2 regions of the Leucobacter insecticola genome follow, and region 1 is predicted to be linked to the other one. Evidence: predicted binding sites of a transcription regulator. Region 1 holds the regulator's gene; the other holds the start of a gene.
What was found. Region 1 encodes HspR, which represses chaperone genes until heat shock. Its sites were predicted from a motif close to AAGTTGAGTCNNNNNGACTCAACTT; they were not measured.
Positions count from the first base shown of each region.

Region 1 (12,157 bases):
ATCAACTCTCGGCAGCTTCCTTAGCGCGCGAGCAAGCGCGCGGTCCGTGCGTGCCCCCGGCCAGCTGACTCCGTACTCGCGATCCGTCGTGATGGGCCAAGACGGCAACTCGATATACGCGTCCAAATCGCGAGCATCAGTCACGTGGCCTTCACGATGCAGCCTGGGTGCCGCAATCGTCACCCGATGCCCGGCCGCCTCGAGAAACTTTCTCTGCAGGCGCAGCGACACCTGCACACCGCCGAGCGAATCGGGGTGCTGGTCGGTGCAGATCAGTATGTGCATACTTAGCCGGGGATGGGCTCATCGCGGTACAGCGCCTCAAAAGTGTCGAGGGTGCGGTCAATGTCGTGGACTTTCACGGTGTCGAGCGATGCGTGCTGCATCCGCAAGTACTCGTCGCGCGGCATCCGCAAGATCTTCTCAATACGCTCCGCAAGCTCGCGATCATTGCCCGGTTGGAACAGGAAGCCGTTCTCTCCGTCGTGCACGAGGTGGGGAAGCGCCATCGCGTCGGCGGCAACGACGGGAAGCCCTGATGCCATGGCTTCCATCGTCGCGATCGACTGCAGCTCTGCGACCGAGGCAATCACAAAAATGCTCGCCTCGGTCAGAGAGGCCCGTAGTTCTTCATCACTCACACGACCCGTGAAGGTCACACGCGAGCTGACTCCGAGCTCATTCGCAAGCTTTTCCAGCTGCTTGCGTTGATCTCCGTCGCCCACAATCTTGAACGTCGCATTGAGCTCAGGATCGAGTCGCGTCAGCGCGCGCAGGATCACGTCGATCTCTTTCTCGAGGGTGACACGGCCGACGAACACCAGCTTGTTTTCACTGCGATCGGTGAGGTCCGCTGTGTAGTTCGAGGCGCGCAACCCACAGCTCACTGGGCGCACATTGCGGCGGTGAGTGTTGCGTTCAAGGAAGTCGGCGGCGCGCTGTGTCGGTGTGGTGACGGCGGAAGCGAGCTTCAGTACCCGATCCGCGTCCCGCCAGCCCCAGCGCACAAATGCTTGTTTTGCCCGCTCAGGGAGCAACGTAAAGTCAAGCACATTTTCGGGCATGACGTGGTTAGTCGCGACGATCCGGATCCCGCGCTTTGATCCTTCAATTGCGAGCGCCCGGCCGATCACAATGTGCGACTGAATATGGATGACGTCGGGACGCACCGCGTCGAGGAGCTTGCGGGCGTAACCGCGTGCTCGCCACGGTAGAACGAAACGCAGCCAATCGTGCGGGTACCAGCGCCAACTTGCCCAGCGATGCACGGTGAGCTGCTCGCCCTCAATATTCTCCACAAATGTGCCGGTCAGATTATGCCGGATCGAAGGTGCGACAACGTGTACGGTTTCGCCTCGCTGCACGAGGCCCGCGGCAAGGCGCTCGGCAAATCGGGCGGCGCCATTCACATCGGGCAAAAAGGTGTCGCAACCAATCAGAATACGAAGCGGTGCGGTGCGATCGGTGGTGCTCACGGTGTGCGGGAGTCCTTCGGTCGGGGAGGGCATCCCCCGGTGAGGAGGACGCTGTCAGGGCGTGCTAAACCTGCCCTTAAGTGTATGCAGCATCAGCGGGGAAATTCCCGAACGCCACCGAAAATGCGGGGACTCGATCATTATTTAGCAGGATTACTGCGAGTCGCGTCGCAGCCGCGGAATATAGCGCGGTACCCAACGCGCGAAGCCCGCCACTCCGATCACCGCGAGCACTCCAGCGGAAGCGCTCGCCAACGGAAGCGATGCGACGGCGATCGCCGACGCTGCGACGGGAGCCGCCGCCCCGCCGAAGTCCACAAGTGTGCGCCAGGCCGCGAGAAACGGTGCCGGGTTGCCCACGGGTGCGAGGTCCGCCCCGAGCGTCAGCACGATCCCGCTCGATAGCCCGTTGCCGAGACCGATCACAGTCGCTGCCGCAATCAACCAACCGGCGGCTCCCGGCACGTCATGGGTCAGGGAAAGCACGAGGAAGCTGAGCGCCATTGCGGCTGTTGCTGGCAGCGCCGCCCACAGCCTGCCGTAGCGATCCATCACCTGTCCACTCGTGTAGAACAGCGCGAAGTCAATTGCACCAGATAATCCCACGACGAGCGCGATCCCGGTCGCATCCATGCCGATCGAAACTCCCCAGAGCGGCAGCAACACGTCTTTCACTGAACGCAATCCCGAGAGGATCGCTGCGCACCCACCAACACGCAGCAGCGGGGCGCGCCCCTCCCTGATCGCTGCAAGGATCCCGCCGCGCGCCACCGTGATCGTTCCGGTGTCCGTCACCGTTACCGGAGGCGTAATGAGCCGTTCAGGATCGGGCGCAAATCCGACAAGGATCGCCGTGAACACCAGGCACGCGACGAACGCCCAGACCGCAGTGCCGGGTTCTCCCGTGAAAGCCATCACCCCTGCAGCCAGAAACGGGCCACCAAAGCGACCCATACGGTGCGAGCCACCGATCAGCGAGAGCGCCCGCGCTCTGAATCTGACGGGCACCCGAGTGGTCATGAACGAGTGCCGCGCGAGCCCAAAAGTTGCGGCGGAAAAGCCAGCAACAAAGACAGCGACACCGAGCATCGCCGGGTTTGGTGCGTACGCGATGCCGAGAGCCGCGAGCAGGGCTACCCCAGAGGCAATGAGCATGGCGATGCGTTCGCCGGCGCGCGACACCACCCAGCTCGCGGGTAGGTTTCCGGCGAGCTGGCCGACGACCACGGCGGAGGCGATGAACCCAGACAGCCCGAGCGTGGCTCCCATGTTGACGGCGATCACGGGGATCAGCGGCATGATTGCGAATTCACCAAGTGTGAAGAGAATTGTTGGCCCGTAAATGCTTGGGGCCAACTTCAGGAACAACCCGGAGTTCTCTTGAGACATGGTGGTTCAACACTAGCGCCGGCACAAGCTGCTGGCCACGCACGTTGCAGAATCAGGGCGTTTGTGACTTGAGCGTTTGTGATCAGGTAGCTTGCGATCTGGAGTTTCAAGCTTCGTTCTACCAGTCTTGTTGGGTGCCTAAAACCCACTCTGCTGCCGCCATCGAAATCGGTCGGCGTATTCGCGATGTGAGGCTTCAGCTCGGAATTTCCCTCGAAGACCTCGGTGAACTCGCGGAGATCGGCGCGACCAGCATCGGCAGGATTGAACGGGGCGTCTCGAGCCCCGCGGTCGAAACCATCATCCGGATCGCGGCCGCCCTCGAGGTAGAACCTGGACAGTTCCTGTCCGGCATCTCGCCTGACGACTACGGTGCCCGTGAACACAAGTTCACTGTGCGTGATCTGATCAAGGGACGGGACGGGTCTCACCAAGCACGCGCGTGACCGACGGTACGCGCTCGAGGGCTACCGCCGAATCGCCGACAGCACCGTAAAGGTGCGATCCCGCGCGACCTGCTGCACGGGACCAATCACGCGCTCTACCAGCGGCCGATAGCCCAGGTGCGAGTTGAGCACAAGGCGAAGCTCACCGCCCGGCGCGAGCGCGCGTGAGCAGGAGCGGATCAAGCGGTGCGCGACCCCGGTGTGCACCGTGGAGCCGCTATGGAACGGCGGATTCAATAGGATCAAGTCGGCCCAGCCATCCAGGATCGCCTCCGCACCGTCAGCACGATGCACGGCAACGCGCCCTGTGACACCTGCCGCTTCAGCCGTCGCGAGCGTCGCGGCGACGGCGGCCGCCGACTGATCCGTCGCAATCACCTGCGCGCGCGGGGAAGCGAGCGCCGCTGCAACGGCGAGCACCCCATTGCCGCACCCCAGATCGACAATCCGCTCAGCACCCATCATCGCGTCGCCGAGGCCTGCGAGCAGAAGCCGGCTGCCGTGGTCGAGCGTCGGCCCGCCGAAGGTGGCACCGTGCGCCGCGAGGCTGAACGAAAGGTCAGGATCCTCGCCCCAGCGAGGATAGCTGCTTGGGCCAACCGCTCGGGGGCCGGCGGCCGTCAGCACCCGAGCTTTGCGCCAGCCAAGCCCTGCACTCACTTCGGTAAAGGACCGGGCAAGCACCTCGTTCATGGCGAGGGTCATGTGTTTTACTCGCCCGCCGGCGAACACCGTGACGCTGGGATCCGCCCAGCGGGCGATCGCCGCCGCGATCTCATCGAGCGCATCGAGGCCGCGCGGTAGCTGCAACAACACCACCTTTGCGCCGCGCAGCAGATCCTCGTCCAGGGCATGCGAGGCGTAGCGATCCTGGAGCCCAAGACGCTCGGAATTCCGCGCGAGAGCTCGCTCACCGAGAAGTGGATCCTGGTGCGTGCGGATCCCGGAAACACCGGCGACGGCCGCGGCTCCCAGTGTGAGTGCGCCGTGACGATCGCCGATCACCACCAACTCGCCGGGTCCAAGCCCCCAAGTGCTGGGGCCGCCGTGCGCAGGATCAGTGTATCGGCGGCATCGTAGGCCTGGAGTTCCGGAGCGTCGAGATCGGGATCCCGGGATAAACCCTCAAAGAGTGTCGCAAGCGGGTCTACGGTTTCTTCCATACCACGACCTCGGCGTTGCGTCGCAAACGGGTGCCGCGGCGCACAGACACGACCTCCCCACCGCTCGAGCCCGCAGCGAATACTCGGCGATCCGAGCGATTCAGCATCTCCTGCGACAGCGCACGTTCGAGATCACGCACGCGGCCCTGAAGTTCGCGCACCTGATCCTCGAGCTGCAGCACGCGCCGAATACCCTCAAGACTCAGCCCCTCGGCGGAAAGCCGGGCCACCTCGCGGAGCTGCGCCACATCGTGCAGAGAGTAACGGCGAGTGTTGCCGCGGGTACGCTGCGGCGATACGAGACCTATGCGGTCGTACTGCCGCAGCGTCTGCGGGTGCATCTCGGCGAGTTCAGCGGCCGCCGCAATCGCAAATACGGGCGTGTATCGGTCCATTGCCTGTGTCGCCATGATGCCATCCTCCCCTGCTCGTTACCCGCGTGCCCGCGCAAGAAGGTCCTCACGCGGATTCTCCTTCGGCTCAACTTCGCGGAAGGCCTCAAGCGCGGCTCGAGCCTCTTCCGAAAGGTGCGAAGGAACAACCACCTGCACCTCGGCGAGTAAGTCGCCCGTGCCCTTAGAAGTTTTCACTCCGCGTCCCTTGACCCGCAGGATCCGGCCGCTCGGGGTTCCCGGCGGCACCTTCAGGCGCACCGGCTCTCCGCCGAGCGTCGGCACCTCGACCGTTGCGCCGAGCGTCGCCTCCGAAAACGTGACGGGCAGCTTCACACGAAGATGCTGACCATCCCGCTCAAACACCGGGTGCTTGCGCACGCTCACCGTCAGCAGGATGTCTCCGGCCGGGCCACCATTCGGGCTCGGATCGCCTTTGCCGCGCACCTTGATCTTCTGACCATCGGAAACGCCGGCAGGGATCTTCACCTTTACGGAACGGCTTTGAGCCTGCAGTGTCACGGTCTTTCCGGTGACTGCGGTCTCGAAATCGAGCGTGGTAGAGGCCTGAATGTCCCGGCCCTTCTGCGGGCCGCGGGGAGCACCGGCACCGCCGAACATGCCAAAGATGTCCTCAAAGCTCTGGCCGCCACCCTGCCGATAGCTGTACTGCTGACCGCGGCCGCCGGCGCCACCGAACATGCCGCCAAAGATGTCTTCGAAGCCTTGCCCGCCACCGCCGCCGGCAGTGAAGCGCGCACCTCCAGCGCCCATCGCACGAATCTGGTCGTACTCAGACCGCTGCTCCCTGTCGGAAAGCACCGAATACGCTTCGCTGATCTCCTTGAACCGCGCCTCCGCTTTCGCGTCCCCGGGGTTCGAGTCGGGGTGATAGGTGCGCGCCAGCTTTCGATAGACCTTCTTCAGCTCAGCCTCGTCGGCGTCTTTCGAGACGCCGAGAATCTGGTAGAAGTCCTTATCGAGCCAATCTTGACTAGCCATCTGCCCCCACCGCCACCGCTACTTTGGCGGGGCGCAACTCTACGTCTCCGAGGCGGTACCCCCGCTCGATCACATCTAATACAGTCTCCTGCTCGGTTCCAGGAACCGGGACCTGCGCGATCGCCTCGTGCAGCTGGGGATCGAAAGGCTCGCCCACCTCCCCGTAGCTTTCCAGCCCGAAACGCTCTACGGTCCCGCGCAGCTTTTGAGCGATCGTTGCAAACGCCGAACCCTCCTCGAGATCACCGTGCTTTTCAGCACGGTCCAGGTCATCGAGCACGGTGAGGAGCGAGCCGACCACGGCAGCGGTGGTCCGCTGCTTTTCCAGCTCGGCGTTGGATTCCGTGCGTTTGCGATAGTTCGCATACTCGGCCGTCACCCGACGCAGATCTTCGAGGTAGAAGTCCTTCGGGTCGTCGGGCTCGCCGGATTCTGCCTCCGCAGCGTCCGCAGCGATGGCGTCTTCGTTTTGCTCGGCACCCAAAATGTCGTCCACAGTGAGTCCCTCCTGCGGCTCGGAGCCGAGAGCTTCCGCCCCCGGCTCCGCAGCAGGAACCTCGTCACCGTTCGGGTTCTCCCCGGTGTGCGCTGTTCCTCGTTCGACACGTCTACTTCCGATCCTCGTCGTCTTCTACAACCTCTGCGTCCACGACATCGTCGTCTTCACTCGGGTTCTCGCCCTCCGCACCCTCGGCTGGTGCCTCGGCCTGCGCGGCAGCGTAGATGGCTTCGCCGAGCTTGCCCTGGCTCTCGCCCAGCTTGTCGGCGGCGGTCTTCACCGCGTCGTCATCATCGCCCGCAAGCGCCTGCTTCAGTGCGTCGAGGTCACCCTGTACCTCAGTCTTGACGTCCTCGGGCAGCTTGTCTTCATTCTCGCTGATGAGCTTCTCGATGGAGTAGGCAAGCTGCTCCGCGTTGTTGCGAGTCTCGGCGGCCTCGCGACGCTTCTTGTCTTCAGCAGCGTGCTCTTCGGCCTCGCGCACCATGCGCTCGATGTCGTCCTTCGAGAGCGTCGAACCACCGGAGATGGTAATGGTCTGCTCTTTGCCGGTGCCCTTGTCCTTCGCGGAGACCTGAACGATGCCGTTCGCGTCGATATCGAAGGTAACCTCAACCTGCGGGATCCCGCGCGGCGCCGGCGCAATACCGGTCAGCTCGAAGGTACCGAGGTTCTTGTTGTCACGCGTGAATTCGCGCTCACCCTGGAACACCTGGATCGCCACCGAGGGCTGGTTGTCCTCGGCCGTGGTGAAGGTCTCGGAGCGCTTGGTCGGGATCGCGGTGTTGCGCTCGATCAGCTTCGTCATGATGCCACCCTTGGTTTCGATACCGAGCGACAGCGGAGTGACGTCGATGAGCAGCACGTCCTTGCGCTCGCCCTTCAGCACGCCGGCCTGCAGCGCGGCACCCACGGCGACAACCTCGTCAGGGTTGACGGACTTGTTGGGCTCCTTGCCGCCGGTGAGCTTCTTCACGAGTTCGGAGACGGCGGGCATACGCGTCGAGCCACCGACGAGCACCACGTGGGCGATATCGGAGACCTTCACACCGGCTTCCTTGATGACATCATCGAAGGGCTTGCGAGTGCGCTCGAGCAGATCCTTGGTGAGCTCCTCGAACTTGGCGCGGGAGAGCGTCTCGTCAAGGTTCGCCGGGCCGTTCTCGGTGAGCGACAGGTAGGGCAGCTGAATCTGGGTGCTCATCGAGTTCGAGAGCTCCTTCTTCGCCTGCTCCGCGGCTTCCTTGAGGCGCTGCAGGGCAATCTTGTCGTTGGCGACATCGACACCCGTCGAGTTCTTGAACTGGGTGATCAGCCAATCGACGATGCGCTGATCCCAGTCGTCTCCGCCGAGGCGGTTATCACCGGACGTGGCGCGCACCTGGATCGTCGAGAAGTCATCATCCTTGCCCACCTCAAGCAGGGACACGTCGAAGGTGCCACCACCCAGGTCGAAGACGAGGATGAGCTCGTCTTCTTTGCCCTTGTCGAGGCCGTAAGCAAGTGCCGCGGCAGTAGGCTCGTTGATGATGCGGAGCACGTTGAGGCCCGCGATCTCACCGGCCTCCTTAGTTGCCTGGCGCTCGGCGTCGTTGAAATACGCGGGCACGGTGATGACGGCGTCGGTGACCTTGTCACCGAGGAAGGTTTCGGCATCACGCTTCAGCTTCATGAGCGTGCGCGCGCTGATCTCCTGCGCGGTGTAGCGCTTGCCATCGATGTCGTCGGTCTTCCACTCGGTGCCGACATGGCGCTTGACGGAGGCGATGGTGCGGTCAACGTTAGTGACGGCCTGGCGCTTCGCGGTCTCGCCGACGAGCACCTCGCCGTCTTTGGTGAACGCGACGATCGACGGGGTGGTGCGGAACCCTTCTGCGTTTGCAATGACGGTGGGCTCGCCACCCTCAAGCACGGCGACCGCGGAGTTGGTGGTTCCGAGGTCAATTCCTACTGCACGGGACATGTGTTCTCCTTTAGTTTGCTGCGTAAGTGCTCCGCGTGCGCGGCGCACAATCCTGTCGGCTCGAGCCACACTTCGGACCCACGCGGGTATCCCAGGCAAAGCTTGAGCTTGATGGACTCAAGTTTACTCAGCCGCCGCCGCACGTCAAGTTTTCGGACACAAACTTGAGTCACTTCCACTCAACTCTCAGAAACCCGCTTCGCGCAGTGAGCGCCACTACCGGCTACACCGCAATGGATACATGTTTCTGGGACACACTGTTAGCGGCCGCTAATGAGGTTCGCGAGTTTCGCCGAGGCGTGGGTGGCCGCAGCGCCGGTGCGGTATTCTTCTCGATCGGCGAATCGATACACGGCATAGAGGGCCGTCGCGGCGGTCCAGCGCAGCGGTTCGAATTCCCAGTTGCGGGAGCGATGTCCCACCCACGGCAGACGAGTAATGTCCGTGCGCTCGCCCAGGATCAGATCCCGAATCGTACGTCCCGCGAGATTTGTGCCGGTCACCCCGTGCCCAACATACCCCCAGCGTCAGCAATACCTGTCGCCGCGTCATAGTTCACACCGGCGCACCAGTCGCGCGGCACCCCCAGCACCCCTGACCAACTGTGCTCAAGCCGCACCCCGGCGAGCGCAGGAAACAGCTCGACCAGACGGTTACCCAGCTGTTCGACCGCGGCGTCGGCGGTCCGCCCGCTGCGGTCAAAACTGGAGGCGTAGTTATACGGCACGCCCCGCCCTCCAAGCGCAATGCGATTGTCCGCGGTGCGCTGAAGGTAGGCGAAGTTGTGCGCAACGTCACCCATCAGCTCAGCACCGTGCCAGGAAATATCAGCCATCTGAGCATCACTCAGCTGCTCGGTCACCACCATGCTGCTGTTCATCGGGAGGAACCGGCGCGATTGCCCCTCAAGGGAGAGGGTGTACCCCTCGACCGCCTGGACCACGTACTTCGCACGCACCGTGCCACGGTTCGTCTCGACTCGATGCGGCAAGATCGCGGTGGCGGTGGTGCCCTCATATATCGTGACACCGCGGCGCTCGACCGCCGCAGCAAGCCCAAACGTAAACTGAGCCGGATTGATTCGGGCACAGTGGGGGCTCCAGTACGCGCCCCGCACATCCGCCACTCGCACGCGCGCATCAAGCGCCGCGGGCGAAAGAACCTCGTAATCTTCGGGTGCCCAGCCGTGGTCGGCGAGCGCCGCAATCGTAGCCTGCAGCCGGTGCCACTGCGCATTGTTCGTCGCAACGTGGATCAGGCCGTCCTGCACGACATGCTCACCGAATCCCTCTGCCTGCGCGACCGAGACGCCCTCCCGCACGGCGTCGATCATCTCACGCTCCATGGCGACCGCCGCGTCCCGCCCACCAGCCCGGGCGTAGCGGCGAAACTGTCCGGGCGACTTGGCGCTCATCCAGCCACCATTGCGCCCCGAGGCGCCGAACCCGGCGAATTCCCGCTCAATAATGACGATGTTGAGGTCGGGCCGAGCTTCCTGAAGGTAGTACGCGGTCCACAGGCCAGTCAGACCAGCACCAACAATCGCGACGTCGGCATCGAGGCTCCCGGGCAGCCCCGGACGCTGTGTCGGGCGCCCCTCCGCATGCACCCAAAACGACACCTCGCCGTTGAGGAAGTTGTCACTTGTCCGGGGTCCAGTAGCCACTGTTCGTCTCCTCAGCATTGAATTCCGCGCCGCCGCCTTCAGCCGCGCCATAGATCTGAGAGTACGCCCGTCGCCTGCGCACCGAGATGGTACTGGAGCACAAAAGTACGCCCATATTTAGCCTGACGTCGCAAACCGAACGAGCATGTGACCCTACAGCACCGCTTGGCTCCGCAAGCCGGCTCACTTGGCGGTATCAGGATCCTGACCAAGCCACTCCCAAGCCTGCAGCGCGATCCACAGGGCAGAAATATCTTCGCTCCGTGAGGCGCTTCGCCCCGTCATTGATTCGGCCTGCCGCAGGCGATAAGCCAACGTCTGCCGGTGCACCCCAAGCTCGGCCGCGCTCCGGGCCCAGCTTCTGTCGTTTCGGAGGTAACAGAACAGGGTCGTCCGCAGCGTCGCCGCTCGGAGAGTATGTTCGGCGAGGGATCCCAGCACCGCCTCGACGATTTCCCGCGCTTCGCGCGCAGACCGGGCCAGCAGCGATACCTGCGCCGCCGAGAATTCTGCCCAGTCCGCTCCCGCCTGCTGCGCATCAACCAGCGCGCTCACTGCCTCGGCCACCGCACCCCGTGCGTCGCCCCAGCCCTCGCTCGCTCGCGAAGCCCCCGCTCGGACCCGCATCTCGCGCAACAGATCCTGCACGTCTTCAAGCTCAGCCGCCGGCACCAGCATGACTCCGTGTTCGCTGCTGCGACCCAGCAGCACGTTATTGCCACGAACCGCTGTGAGCCTTGCGACCCCGACAACCGCAGCTTCCTGCAACGCGAGCACACGATAGCCCTGGCGAACAGCGTCGACGCCCAGAAGAGACTCGGCACCGCGCCCATCGCCCGAGCCAAGCAAGTGGTTCAGTGCCATCTCTCGCTCCATCGCCCGCGACTCGGCCTCAAGCAGCATGCGGTCGACTTCAACCTCGACGACACGCTTCAGGTGCACCAACACCATCGAGTTCAGACCGTCTCCAACGGCCTCGCCGATCTCGAGCTCAGCGGGGTGCCGCTCGGAAAATCGGTGGGCCCGGATCCTCAGTTCACCAACGCCCGCTTCCGCAGCAGACGCAAAGCCTCCCAACAGTGGCACCCCGGTCTCGCGGTCGATAATCGCGAGCTGCACTCCCAGCACTTTCGCCAACTCTGCGACCACCCCCCGCGGAGACCGTGCCGCAGCAGCGATTTCATACACTCGCGCGAGCGTCAGCACGTGGGAGGTCTGGCTGCTCATCGCCGCTGCGGCAACGTGCTGCGATATCGCGGACCACGGCACCGACGGATCGGTGCGTAAAATCGGGAATCCGAGCCGATCCGCTTCCGCACACATGTCGGGGCTGAGCACTAAAGCGTCATCTCGCCCACCGATCGTAGCGCCCGCGACCCCGGCAGCGTGAAGCTCTCGCACAAACTGGACCTGCGCGGCGGCGTCCTTCGGCACGCAAAATCCGACGGTCATCAGGAGCTCGTCACGGCCAACCCAGAGCCACGGCTCCACAAGCTCACAACTGTGCGCCCAGAGCACTCGACGATCTCTGCCCGCACCCCCCGCAAGGTAGTCCGTACGCAGCGTGTCAATGGCGACCAGATCGCCGATGGTCATGGATGAATTCTTCATCGGGCTCACTCTCTCGCTCGCGGCGGCTCCCCGGCAACAAGCCTGAGAAGTCTGCTGAGAGAGTCCTCGGCAGACTCGAGAACGGTGGTCTCGTCCAGATCGTGCTCGTACAGCAGCGAGCCGTCGAGCACGAGGGCGACAAGATCCACATCTGTGACTCCACCAAAACCGCTTTTCTCCAGGAGTTCTCGGAGCACTTGCAGCAGCTTCGGGCGCGATCTGCTCATGATGTCACGAAGTTCAGGCTCGTGCAGCGCATCGATCATCGGTTCGAGGCGCGCACGCACCACGTCGCGGCCGACATGTGGCGCGTACCAGGTCTGGATGAGGAGATGCGCCGTCTCTGCGGGCGTGCGGGTCGCAGGCGGGACCGCTGCCACGAGTCCCTGCGCCGCCTCGAGCCGCAGGGACTCCGCTGCCTCAACAGCGAAAGCGTACAAGCCCTTGCGCGTCGGGAAGAAATAGTTCGCTGATCCGACAGGCACTCCTGCGGCCTCTGCAACACGTCGATGGGTGATCGCTGACGGGCCGTTATCGATCAAGAGTCGCGC
Region 1 is NZ_CP049934.1:341,471-353,627, forward strand. It holds partial or broken gene G7067_RS15100 (glycosyltransferase) at 1-183, opposite strand, end outside; gene G7067_RS13960 (hypothetical protein) at 145-291, shown strand; gene G7067_RS01550 (glycosyltransferase) at 288-1,508, opposite strand; gene G7067_RS01555 (MFS transporter) at 1,629-2,864, opposite strand; gene G7067_RS01560 (helix-turn-helix domain-containing protein) at 2,999-3,310, shown strand; gene G7067_RS01565 (class I SAM-dependent methyltransferase) at 3,332-4,315, opposite strand; gene G7067_RS14780 (hypothetical protein) at 4,312-4,473, opposite strand; gene G7067_RS01570 (heat shock protein transcriptional repressor HspR) at 4,458-4,883, opposite strand; gene G7067_RS01575 (DnaJ C-terminal domain-containing protein) at 4,905-5,867, opposite strand; gene G7067_RS01580 (nucleotide exchange factor GrpE) at 5,860-6,363, opposite strand; gene dnaK (molecular chaperone DnaK) at 6,476-8,329, opposite strand; gene G7067_RS14785 (hypothetical protein) at 8,590-8,832, opposite strand; gene G7067_RS01590 (NAD(P)/FAD-dependent oxidoreductase) at 8,829-9,995, opposite strand; gene G7067_RS01595 (PucR family transcriptional regulator) at 10,179-11,591, opposite strand; gene G7067_RS01600 (TetR/AcrR family transcriptional regulator) at 11,612-12,157, opposite strand, start outside.

Region 2 (12,157 bases), 1.0 Mb from region 1:
AAGACCTCGATCCAGGCGTTGGATCGGCCACAGCCCTCACTGCCACTCACCAAGGGGCGTGCCAGCACCTGTACGCACGACTACAAACGCAACGGCACGACCACTCTCTTTGCAGCGCTCGAAGTCGCTACTGGAAAGGTGATCGGTTCGTGTGTGCCGAAGCATCGACACGACGAGTTCCTGGCGTTTTTGAACACCATCGAAAAGGAAGTGCCAGCTGGTCTCGAAGTGCATCTGATTGTTGACAACTATGCCACTCACAAGCACGCGAACGTTCAGAAGTGGCTCGAGAAGCATCCGCGATTCCTTTTCCACTTCACGCCCATGTCGTCATCGTGGCTGAACCTGATCGAGCGCTGGTTTCGCGATCTGAGCGAACGGACGCTACGCCGGGGAGTGTTTCGCTCAGCACCGGACCTTGTCGAGAAAATCGAGGACTACATTCGCCATAACAATGAACACCCGAAGCCGTTCGTCTGGACCCCGACCGCTGATTCAATCCTCGCGAAAGTCGCGCGAGGCGGGGTCGCCCTCAACAAGCAAAACAAAACTGAGACACACTACTAGAGCACATCGCCGATGCAATCACTTGGGACGAGAAAGATAGAATGAGGGGGAAAGCCGCAGTTGCAGCTAGATCTACAAGGGGACAGGACATGCTTGCTTCCGACCGACTCGAAGCTTCATTGACACCGATCCAGCTCCGCGAGATTCTGGTCTCTCAGCCACATCGACGAGTTGAGGTCGCGGTCCATCCAGAGATTGATGAGGCGTTGCGCCAGTGGCTCTGGGAGAACGGTGACGATGCGCTTCGGCGTGCCGTATATGCGCAGTATCTCCAGCAGCGTGAGCGGCTCCTAAAGTCCGGGGATCCGCTGCCCGCGGCCGCGGTCAGATACGACGCCGAAGTCACGCACCTCTCCGCGTTAGCGACGACACCACAAACAACTCCGCCGACACAGAAGAATACCTCGGAGGCCGTTCGCGTTCCGTCATCCAGAGAAACGAGGAAGCCACCGCGACTAGCACTCCCCGACGGAACAACCGTCGATATCATCTCGGAGCGCGTGGTCATTGGGCGCAGGCCCGCGGATCTCAACTCTCCCGGCGCGCAACTGGTGAAGCTTGAGGATCCCACCAAACACCTTTCGTCCTCTCATGCGCTCCTTGTGCGGGCGCACGACGGCTGGCGGATCACTGACCTTCATTCTGGCAACGGGACCCTGCTTGCTTCTGGCGAGAACTTCTTTCCTGCTCATCCCGGGATCGAGTATCTCCTACCACATCGGTTCCTACTTGCAGGGCACCCCATACAGTTCTTTGAAGCCTGACACCGCCGTGGATCCCCTCGCAACCGTGCTGCGGCGAATCGGCCCGCCGCCCATCATCCATATCCCCCACCCCATCGCCCTAGACAGGCCCGCCAAGGCTGCCTCACCATCGATCCCGATTGGGCCTCCACCGCGACTCCCCGTTCAGGAAGATGGCTTACGGGTGTGCGATGTTGATGCGACCGTGGCGAACAAAAAGAGACTTCTGCATGGCGTCTCGGTATCCGCATGGAACGGCACGCTCACGGCTGTTGTTGGGCCTTCTGGAGCAGGAAAATCGACCTTCGTTCGCACAATCTCTGGGCTTATGGAGCCAAGTCGCGGCACAGTCACCCTCTCCGGTATCAACGTTCATCGTTATTACGACCAAGTGAAGACGCTGCTGGGGATGGTGCCGCAGGAAGATGTCATTCATTCCCAGCTCACCCTCGTGCGCGCTTTGCGCTACGCCGCAAAACTTCGACTGAGCACCGAGATGAACGCGCGACAACGCGAGGCCCGAGTGCAGCAAGTCTTGGCGGAGCTTGATCTCGCACCACATCAAAGGACTCGAGTTGCTCGGCTTTCTGGCGGGCAACGCAAAAGAGCCTCGATCGCACTGGAGCTACTTACCGAGCCGAAGTTCCTGGTGCTCGACGAGCCAACTTCTGGGCTTGATCCAGCGCTCGACAGGAGACTGATGGAGCAGTTTCGTGCGCTCGCTGACGGGGGACGCACCGTTCTCGCTGTGACACACTCCGTCGCGTGCCTTGATATCTGCGACCAAGTAGTTGTGCTGGCCCCGGGCGGTGAAATCGCCTTTATTGGGAACGAACCCGAAGCGTGGCGCTATTTCGGCACAGAAGACTGGTCCGAGATTTTTGAGCAGCTCAAGATCAATCCACGCGAATCAGCTGGGCACTGGCAACAGTCTCTGGAGGCGTTCCTTCTTGCGACCGAGCCAATCACTGAACGCCCACCAAAGCCACACGAAGCGCCTACAAAGATTCCCCGCGTCCGACAGTTCTTTACGCTGGTGCAGCGACAGCTGGCGCTGATGCTCGCTGATCGCGGGTACACGCTGTTTCTGCTCGCGCTTCCGTTTGTGGTGGGGCTATTGCCAATCGTCGTGCCGGGTAATTCTGGCCTCACGCAGGTGACACAAGCCAAGTACTCGCAAGAACCGCAGATGATTCTCACCCTCCTCACTATCGGGTCAATCTTCATGGGAATATCCATGACCATTCGCGAGCTCATCGGGGAACGTCACATCTACCGCCGGGAGCGAGCGATGGGTCTCAGCACTTCGGCGTATCTCGCAGCCAAGATTCTCGTTTTTGGCGCGTTGGGCGCCGCGGGTGCGGTGATCATTGTCATGATTGCAACGACGGTAAAACAAGGCCCGAGCGGCGACGGCGTGCTCGGGCTAGGTGCATACCTTGAGCTGGGTATTGCAGTCACCGCCACGGTCTGGGGTGGCGTCTTTCTCGGGCTCCTCCTTTCTTCCCTCGTGACTTCGCAGAACCAGGTGATGCCAGTTCTGGTCGTCGTGTTGATGCTGCAGATGGTCCTGAATGGGGGCCTGATTCCACTTGTTGACAACGCAGCGCTGAACTGGGTCGCGAGTGGGATGCCGGCGCGTTGGTCATTTTCGCTGGGCGCGATCAGCATAGATCTGCATCATTTGCTCGAGCTCGCCGATGAGTCTGAGCGGATGGCATTACAAGGGTCCGGTGTCGATCCTGACCCCGCGTGGAATCCGAGTCTGCTGCGTTGGGGATTTTCAGCTGCGATTCTGACGGTGATGGCGGCCCTGATGAGCTGCGCGACCTGGGTCTTCGCTCGATCACGGTAGTTGACAGCGCGGGATCACTTATTGCGCAAGGTTCTGGTCAGTTGCGTGCCGTAAGCGGCCGGGAGAGGTCAACTTCGACGAGTTGAATCATGAGGCGTGGGGATCGGCGATGGTCTGCCAGTTGAAACCTGCACGCAGTGCGGCCTCGACCTGGCGCAGGTTGAGCGTCCATGCACCAAATTGTCGATATGCGCCAGTTCTCGGGCGGTGCGGTCATTGACCCTGTCGCCACGCAAGTTCGTAAGCCACGCGACGTCGCGTGATGCGTGGGCGATGTGGCATCACTGGGAAGCTATTTCTGAGACATACCACTAGTTTTGGGCACAGACCGAGCCCATCGGCGGCACAGCCCCTGGAATCCGCCACCCCATGCTTCCGATCCCACGTAGACCACTCCCGCGCGAACAGCAGCGCCGGGCATAGTCGCCAAACGCCGCGACACCCCAGAGCACGCCCACCAAGCAAACAGAACAAGCGCCCCCTTCGCCTTGAGCGAACCCGACTCAACTTTCATTGGCACTCTACCCCCGAGAGTGCTAAAAATGAATTACCGGGCCGTGATGGTCGGCCCCAGATACTCGAAGGAGTAGAAAGATGGCACGCAACTACGATCCTTTCCGTGAACTTGACCACCTGATGGGCCAAATGCTCAGCCCTGAGCGAGCTGGCGCCCAGATGCCGATGGACCTCTACCGCTCGGGTGACCACTACGTACTGAGCTTGGATGTTCCTGGCGTCAACCCTGATTCGATCGACGTCAATGTCGAAGACCGTACGCTGACGATCCGTGCCGAGCGCGCGCTGCCCGACGGCGAAGACATTCAGTGGCTCGCCAAGGAGCGCCCGACCGGAACCTACGCCCGTCAACTGACGGTGGGCCGAGGACTCGCCCTTGAGTCAATCAATGCGGCCTACACCGACGGCGTCCTCACGCTAACAATTCCGGTCGCAGAAGAAGCCAAGCCACGTCGCATCGAGGTTTCCCACGGAGGACGGACACCCGTCGAGATCACCGCTGACGCATAGAGACAGCTTTCCCTGCGGCACCCAACTGAGGGGCAGTTCAGCTCCAATGCGTGTGGGGTTCGGACAGCCAGTCCGAACGCCACACGCACCTCCCGCAACACCGAAGAGAACTCGCGTGGGCACCGCGCCTCACACAATCCCGACGGCGGACACCCGGTCGCGCGACTCCTCAGTCAAGCTTCTCGATCGGGGCAAGCTTCACGAGAAGCTTACGCTCGCCGACCGCGTCAAACACCGCGTGAGCGATGCGCTTCGATCCGACACCCGTGATCGCGCTCACGCGACCCTCACCGTACTCGTCGTGACGGATCCGATCCCCCGGGTTCAGTTCAAGGTCACCGTTGTCTCGCACCGAACCCATGATCGTGTTCGGGAATCCGCCTCCCGCGGCCTGCGCCTGTTTGGCAGCCTTCTTGCGCTCCCGCCACTTATCAAGCGCCGATTGCATGTTGCCGCTGGCCGGTTCACTCACCGCGGCAGAACCGCTGGAGTAGCCCCCGGAACCACCGGATGATCCGAAGGTCACATTCGAGTCAACGGGCCGCCGGGTGCGCACCGCACCCCCGCTGCCCCGGTTTGCGTTGAGCGCGCGGGACTCGGTGCCGCCGCGCCCGGTGACCTCGCCCGGCGACTGCCGCCAATCGATCAGCCCCTCGGGATCTCCTGCAGGAACCGCGACGGCATCGCCACAGAGACGTCACCAAACACGGCGCGAGTGCTCGCGAGCGTCAAATACAGCCGCTCGCGCGCACGCGTAATGCCGACATACATGAGCCGCCGCTCTTCATTGACACCACCCACCTCGTCAACGGACATCTGATGCGGCAAAAGCCCCTCTTCAACGCCCGTGATGAACACGGCCTTGAATTCGAGGCCCTTCGCGGTGTGCATCGTCATCAGAGACACGGTGCCGCTCGAATCGTCGAGGTCATCGGCCGCGGCGACCAGGCTGACCTCGGTGAGGAAGGCGAGAAGCCCCGCCCCCGGCTGCTTCGCATCAAACTCGCGCGCAACAGCAACGAGCTCTTCAAGGTTCTCCGCGCGCGCATCATCTTGCGGATCGCGCTTCTGGCGCAGCTTCTCAATCATTTCGGTTTCATCAAGAATGAGCTTCAGGAGATCCCCCACTGGCGCGGGTGCCTGTTCCAACTCCGGATTCCCCGCAGCCATCGCGGAGGCGCGCGTCAGCATCTCCGCGAGGCTAACAATGGCGTTCAGTACTTTCGGACCGAAGGAGAGCTCCCCCGCGCGCAGCATGGCCTCGTGGAAGGTGAGCCCGTGTTCCTCTTGAAAGTTCGCGAGGTGCGCCTCAGCCATCGGCCCGATGCCACGCTTCGGGGCGCCCAAGAGGCGCGACCACGCGATCGGATCGTAGGGGTTCGCGATGCTCGTAAGGTACGCCATCGCGTCCTTGATCTCAGCTCGCTCATAGAACTTGGTGCCGCCGAGCACCCGATACGGAATCGCGGAACGGATGAGCAATTCCTCAAGCGCACGCGTCTGCGAGTTCGTGCGGTAAAACACGGCAACGTCACCGTAGGCGAGGCCGCCACGGTGCAGATCCTCGATCTCTTCGGCCACAAATCGCGCCTCGTCGTGCTGCGAGTAGCCGGTGAAGCCGACGATGCGCTCGCCGTCCCCCTCCGCCGTCCAGAGATTCTTCTCCTGGCGGTCAAAGTTGTTGCCGATTACCGCGTTCGCCGCGCTCAGGATGTTTTGGGTCGAGCGGTAGTTCTGTTCAAGCTTCACGACCTCTGCGCCACGGAAGTCTCGCTCGAACTCCACGATGTTGCGAATGTCCGCGCCGCGGAACGCATAAATCGACTGGTCCGAATCACCGACAACGGTGAGGCTGGCACCCGGGATCTTGCCCGAGCCGTCGAGTTCGGCCGCGCGGATGGGCGGCACCAGTCGCTCCACTTCCTCTGGCTCAACCGGGCGGGTGAGCTCGCGAATCAGCGAATACTGCGCGTGGTTCGTGTCCTGATACTCGTCGACCAGGATGTGCCGGAAGCGGCGCTGATAGACGGCCGCCACCTCGGGATGCGCGCGGAAGAGGTGTACGGTCTGCCCGATCAGGTCATCGAAGTCGAACGCGTTTGCGCGGCGCAGTTCCTGCTCATACATCTTGAAGATCTCAACGAAGAGGCGGTCACGCGGGTCGCTCGCGTTCATCGTCGCCGCGTATCCGTCGGCGTCGGTGAGTTCGTTCTTCAGACGCGAGATCTTCGATCCCGAATTCGCGGGTGTGAACCCGTAGGTGTCCGCGTCCAGTTCCTTGATGATGCGCTTGAGTAGCGCGCGCGAATCAGCGGAGTCGTAGATGGTGAACCCGGAGACGTAACCAAAGCGCTCCGCCTCGCGGCGCAGGATCCTGACGCAGGCCGAGTGGAAGGTGGAGACCCACATACCCTCGGCACCCGAGCCGAGGAGACCATCGATGCGCTCCCTCATCTCAGACGCGGCCTTATTGGTGAAGGTGATCGCGAGGATCTGACTCGGCCATGCCTCGCGGTTCCGAATCAGGTGCGCGATCCGGTGGGTCAGCACGCGTGTCTTGCCGGATCCTGCACCAGCGACAATAAGCAGCGCTGGACCCCGAGCGACGACCGCACGCGCCTGCGCGGGATTCAGCCCGTCAAGCAGCGGATCCACGTCGGCCTCCTCCGGGGCCTGACTGTAGGGAAGCCCAGACGGGTCAAGAAGTTCAAAGTCACTCATCGTGTCACCAGTCTAGGTTGCACGTCTGACATTCGCGTCCCAGCTGCTCCTTCAGAGAGAATGGGAGGATGGCAGGATCTTCGACTTCGCGCCCCACCGTACTGGTGTTTGCGACAGGTGGCACCATTGGCATGCGTGAGACGGAGAAAGGGCTCGCGCCGGATCCCGACTTCCCCGAAGCACTCGAACAGCTGGTCAGCGGCATCGCGACGCCGCTCGGCATCGACTGGCGGATCAACCATCTCCTCCCCTCGATCGACAGCTCAAACGCTGACGCTTCGACCGCGCCGCGCATCGCCCGGGCGGTGCGCGCGAGAGCCCGCACGCAGCGCCCGCGCGGCGTTGTCATCACCCACGGCACCGACACCCTCGCATTCACAGCGGCGCGGCTCGCGTTCGAGCTCGCAGACCTTGGCGTGCCCGTGGTCATCACCGGCAGTCAGCTCCCGCACGGCGCCCCGGGATCCGACGTCATCGCAAACTTGACGCTCGCTCTGCGCACAGCCGTGCGGGCGGCTCCCGGATCCCCCGTTTCGATCGTGTTCGGCGGATCGATCCTGCCCGCGGTGCGCGCCGAGAAGCACAGCAGTGTGTCCCTCGGCGCGTTTCGGGCGGAGCTTTCTCTCGCGGCCGAGCCGCTGGGGCTCCCGACGATGCCAGCCGTGCGGGAATCCCGGGATTCGGCGCGCGTGATCTCCTTCCGCTTTGTGCCTGCCGTCACCGCCGCCGACCTTCGTGGAGCGGTCGCGGGCGCCCCCGATGGTCTCGTGCTGGAGTGCTACGGCAGCGGCAATGCCCCCATGAGTCGGCCCGGAATGCTCGGAGCACTCCGTGAAATCTGCGCCGAGATCCCCGTCGTGGCAATCACACAGTGCGACACCGGCGGCGTCGACCTTCAACGCTACGCCGTCGGGCACGAACTCGCCGCGGCCGGGGTCATCGACGGCAGCGACCTTACGATCGAGGCAGCCACCGCGAAGCTGAGCTACCTCATTGACGCGGGCTTCGCGGGCGAGGAGCTCGCGTCTCTCGTGTCGCGAAACCTCGTGGGAGAGTGCGTCGGACGCTAGCTGACCGCTAGGCCCCGAAACCCATTGAATCCACAGCCGCTGCCCGGCTGCACCCCGCTAGGCTTGACACAACACATACGCCTGGAAAGGAAACAGACGCATGAGCAACCCGGCTCTTAGCAACAACCCGGCTCTCAACGGTAAGACCTTGACCGCCGATGAGCTGCGCCGCATCTACGATCAGCCCGCGGCTCAGATGCAGCGGCCCGGAGTTGACGTTCCCGCAACCCCAGAGGCCTCGCAGCAGCCGCCGGTCATCGTGCCATCAGACAAGCCGATGACGTACGAAAACACCATCTCGAAGACGGTGATGCTGTTCCTCATCGTCCTCGCCTTTGGTGCCGTCGGCTGGTTTATGCCGATTCTCGCGCTCCCCGCAGCGATCATCGGCCTGGTGCTGGGCCTCGTCAACGCGTTCAAGAAGGAACCGAGCGTTCCGTTGATCGTGGCCTACGCCGTCTTCCAGGGAGTATTCCTCGGTGGCATCTCGGGCGTCTTCGAGGCCCGCTGGTCCGGGATCGTCTCCCAGGCCGTCATCGGCACGCTGGTGGTGTTTGCAGCCGTACTGCTGCTCTTCCGCAGCGGCAAGGTACGCACCAGCCCCGTATGAACAAGATTTTCATGGTCGCGATCATCAGTTACGCAGGCTTCTCCCTCGTGAACCTCGTCATGATGCTGACGGGGCTCAATTCCGACCCCTGGGGCATGCGTGGCGCGACGATCTTCGGCATCCCGCTGGGACTTGGAATCGGTGCGCTTGCGATCCTGCTCGCTTCGTACTCGCTCGTGATGGACTTCGAGCTGATCCAGAACGGCGTGAAGAACCGCGTCCCCGAAAAGTGGGCGTGGTCCGCGGCCTTCGGCCTCATGGTCACCCTGATCTGGCTCTACGTCGAGATCCTGCGGATCCTCGCGATCCTGCGCGGCGACTAAGCGCACTAGCTGAACAGTCACAGCACCTCAGCCGGTGCTCACCGTTCAGCCGGTTGAAATCAAGGGATTTTAACCGGCTGACGAGTGAGTACCGGCTGAACTGTTGTTGCGCATGTGACAATGGGGCTATGAGCACTCAAGTTAGCGACTACCTCGCCACGCTCCCGGAGGCGGAGCGCGAGCGGATCCTTGAGATCTACACGCGTGCACGCGAGGTCGTGCCCGAGGCCGAAGAGGGCCTCAGCTATGCCATGCCGTGCCTCATGTACAAGGGCAAAGGCCTCATCGCGGTCATGAACACGCGGAAGCACATTGGGGTGTATCCCTTCGGCAATCTGGGGACACTGGCTGACGCCGTCGCAGAGGCCGGACTCGACAGCACCAAGGGTCAATCCACCTCAAGCCGGGGCAGCGTCTTCCCACGGAACTGCTCGACCAATTCCTCGAGCGCCGGGTCGCACAGATCGACGGGTAGGCGCTCGTTACTCGGGATCAGGTTGAGAGTCGAGTTTAGTCTCGGCCTCGGGATCCCCCTTGGGCATGCCCATCACGAATCCGATGATCGCCCCGATCGCGAGGCCCACGCCGATGCCCGCGCCAATCGCGTTGCCGGTCGCACCGATCATTCCGCCGATGCCCCGCCGAGAACGATGCCGGCACTGATCCAGGCCGCTGACACCCCAAACGCCGGGTTCTTCTTCTCACTCATGGTTTCCATGCTACTCCGGTTGGTGCAGCCGCCAGACTCTTGTTGCACGCCGAGCCTTCGTTTCGCCGTCGAGCCTGCGGCTCGCTCATTCGGCGGGGTGCAGGGACGAGACCGAGACGGTCTCGGAGTGAGCTAAAAACGCCCAGAAATGGGCGCCTTTAGCTACTCCCACTCGATCGTTCCCGGGGGTTTGGAGGTGACGTCGAGCACGACACGATTCACCTCGGGCACCTGATTCGTAATCGCATTTGAAATGCGCGCCAGTACCTCGTAGGGCACGCGCGTCCAGTCGGCGGTCATCGCATCCTCCGACGACACCGGGCGCAGCACAATCGGGTGGCCATACGTACGCCCGTCACCCTGCACCCCCACGGAACGAACGTCAGCGAGCAGCACGACCGGGCACTGCCAGATCTCCGCGTCAAGGCCCGCAGCCGTCAGCTCGGCGCGCGCAATGGCGTCCGCCTCGCGCAGCGTCTCAAGGCGATCACGCGTGACCTCGCCCACGATCCGGATCCCGAGCCCGGGGCCAGGGAAGGGCTGCCGACCAACGATCGCCTCGGGGATCCCGAGCTCGCGACCGATCGCACGCACCTCATCCTTGAACAGCGTCCGCAGCGGCTCGATGAGTTCGAAGTCGAGGTCATCGGGCAAGCCACCGACGTTGTGGTGAGACTTAATGTTTGCGGTGCCGGATCCGCCACCCGACTCAACCACATCGGGGTAGAGCGTGCCCTGCACCAAAAACTTCACCTTCTCGCCCGACGCCGCAGCCTCGCTGACGAGATCTCGCTGTACCTGCTCAAACGCGCGAATAAACTCACGACCGATGATCTTGCGCTTCTGCTCGGGATCGGTGACCCCTTCGAGATGCCCGAGGAAGGTATCAGCGGCCTCGACGGTAATCAGCCGCACACCGGTCGACTCGACGTAGTCCTTCTCGACCTGCTCGCGCTCGCCCTTGCGGAGAAGCCCGTGATCCACAAACACGGCGGTCAACTGATCGCCGATGGCACGGTGCACAAGCGCCGTGGACACCGCGGAATCAACGCCCCCCGACAGCGCAGAGATCACGCGCGCGGAACCCACCTGCTCCCGGATCCGGGCGATCTGCTCCGCGATCACATTGCCCGCGTTCCAATCGTTCGCGATGCCCGCGACATGGTGCAGGAAGTTTTCGAGCAGCTTCTGGCCGTGATCCGAATGCTTCACCTCGGGGTGCCATTGCACGCCGTACATCCGCTTCTCGGCGCTGCCAAACGCTGCCACCGGTGTGACGGCGGTCTTTGCAAGCACCTCAAACCCCTCGGGGGCCTGCTGCACGGCATCGCCATGGCTCATCCAGACGTTCTGCGTCTCGGGTTGATCGCCCAGAATCGCGCCGCCGCCACCGAGCACGGACGCATCGGTCGCCCCGTATTCACGGTCACCAGTGTTTCCGACAACTCCGCCCAGCGCTCTGGCCATCACCTGGAAGCCGTAGCAGATCCCGAGAGTCGGGATCCCCAGCTCAAAAATCGTGTCGTCAAACTGCGGTGCCCCGTCCGCATATACCGAGGACGGTCCGCCTGAGAGCACGATGCCGAGCGGCTGCTTCGCGCGCACTTCCTCGGCCGTGATTGTGTGGGGCACAAGCTCCGAGTACACGCCGGCCTCGCGCACACGGCGCGCAATCAGCTGCGCGTACTGTGCACCGAAGTCAACGACGAGCACCGGGCGGTGCGCGGTGTGGGCGGATGAGGTCATGAACGGCCTTCCGGACTGTGAGCGGTCGATGCCGCAGTGGGTGGTTGGGAAACTTCTGGGGAGCCGCCAGTTTGCTCCGCTTCGCGCGCGGCGAGGAACGCGTTGACCTCGCGCACGACGCGCGCTTCAAGGATGAATGACATGAACGGGATCACGCCGCCCAGGGCGATCAACAGGAACCGCATGAACCCCCAGCGCATCGGACTCCACAGCATAAAGTCGGACACCAGGTACACAACGTAGAACCAGCCGTGTGCGATCAGGATCGCCTTGAACAGGTCAAAACCGCCCGGCTGAAAGTCGGCGTCGATCCCCTCGGGTGCGATGGGCTCAAACCGAGCGAATCCGTCGGGCCCGAACAAAAACAGCTGTACATGGAAGACGTACTTCATGACCATCACGGCGCACAGCAGCAGGAGCATCACGCCGGTGATGACCGAGGTCACCTTGTACACGCTGACCGCCTTGCGGATTCGCGGATAGTCGGCTGGTTTCGGCTGCAATTGCATGGCGTCCATTCTATTGCGTCGCTAGTGGGGGTCGCTGGGTTCGGGTTCAGCCTGAGACAGCAGTTTGAGTTCGTGTTCCTTTTCCCATGCGTCACGCGCGAGACGGAACCAGAAGAACACGGCGAAGCCGGCAAACACGACCCACTCAACCGCGTAGAAGACGTTTAGCCAGCTCACCTTCTCCGGGGGTGTGGGCGCCACCGAGTCGATCGGATCGAGCCCCAAGAGCAGTTCCGTTCCCCCCGCTTGTGAGTGCATCACCAGGTATCCCGCATAGA
Region 2 is NZ_CP049934.1:1,372,290-1,384,446, reverse strand. It holds gene G7067_RS06330 (IS630 family transposase) at 1-567, shown strand, start outside; gene G7067_RS06325 (FHA domain-containing protein) at 657-1,331, shown strand; gene G7067_RS06320 (ATP-binding cassette domain-containing protein) at 1,339-3,165, shown strand; gene G7067_RS06315 (Hsp20/alpha crystallin family protein) at 3,760-4,191, shown strand; partial or broken gene G7067_RS06310 (ATP-dependent helicase) at 4,361-6,912, opposite strand; gene G7067_RS06305 (asparaginase domain-containing protein) at 6,981-7,982, shown strand; partial or broken gene G7067_RS15190 (Bax inhibitor-1/YccA family protein) at 8,083-8,915, shown strand; gene G7067_RS06295 (iron chaperone) at 9,044-9,760, shown strand; gene guaA (glutamine-hydrolyzing GMP synthase) at 9,787-11,370, opposite strand; gene G7067_RS06285 (DUF3817 domain-containing protein) at 11,367-11,879, opposite strand; gene G7067_RS06280 (SURF1 family cytochrome oxidase biogenesis protein) at 11,901-12,157, opposite strand, start outside.
Region 2: a site for HspR is predicted at 3,651-3,675, ahead of G7067_RS06315 (Hsp20/alpha crystallin family protein). Genes of this name have one in related genera too.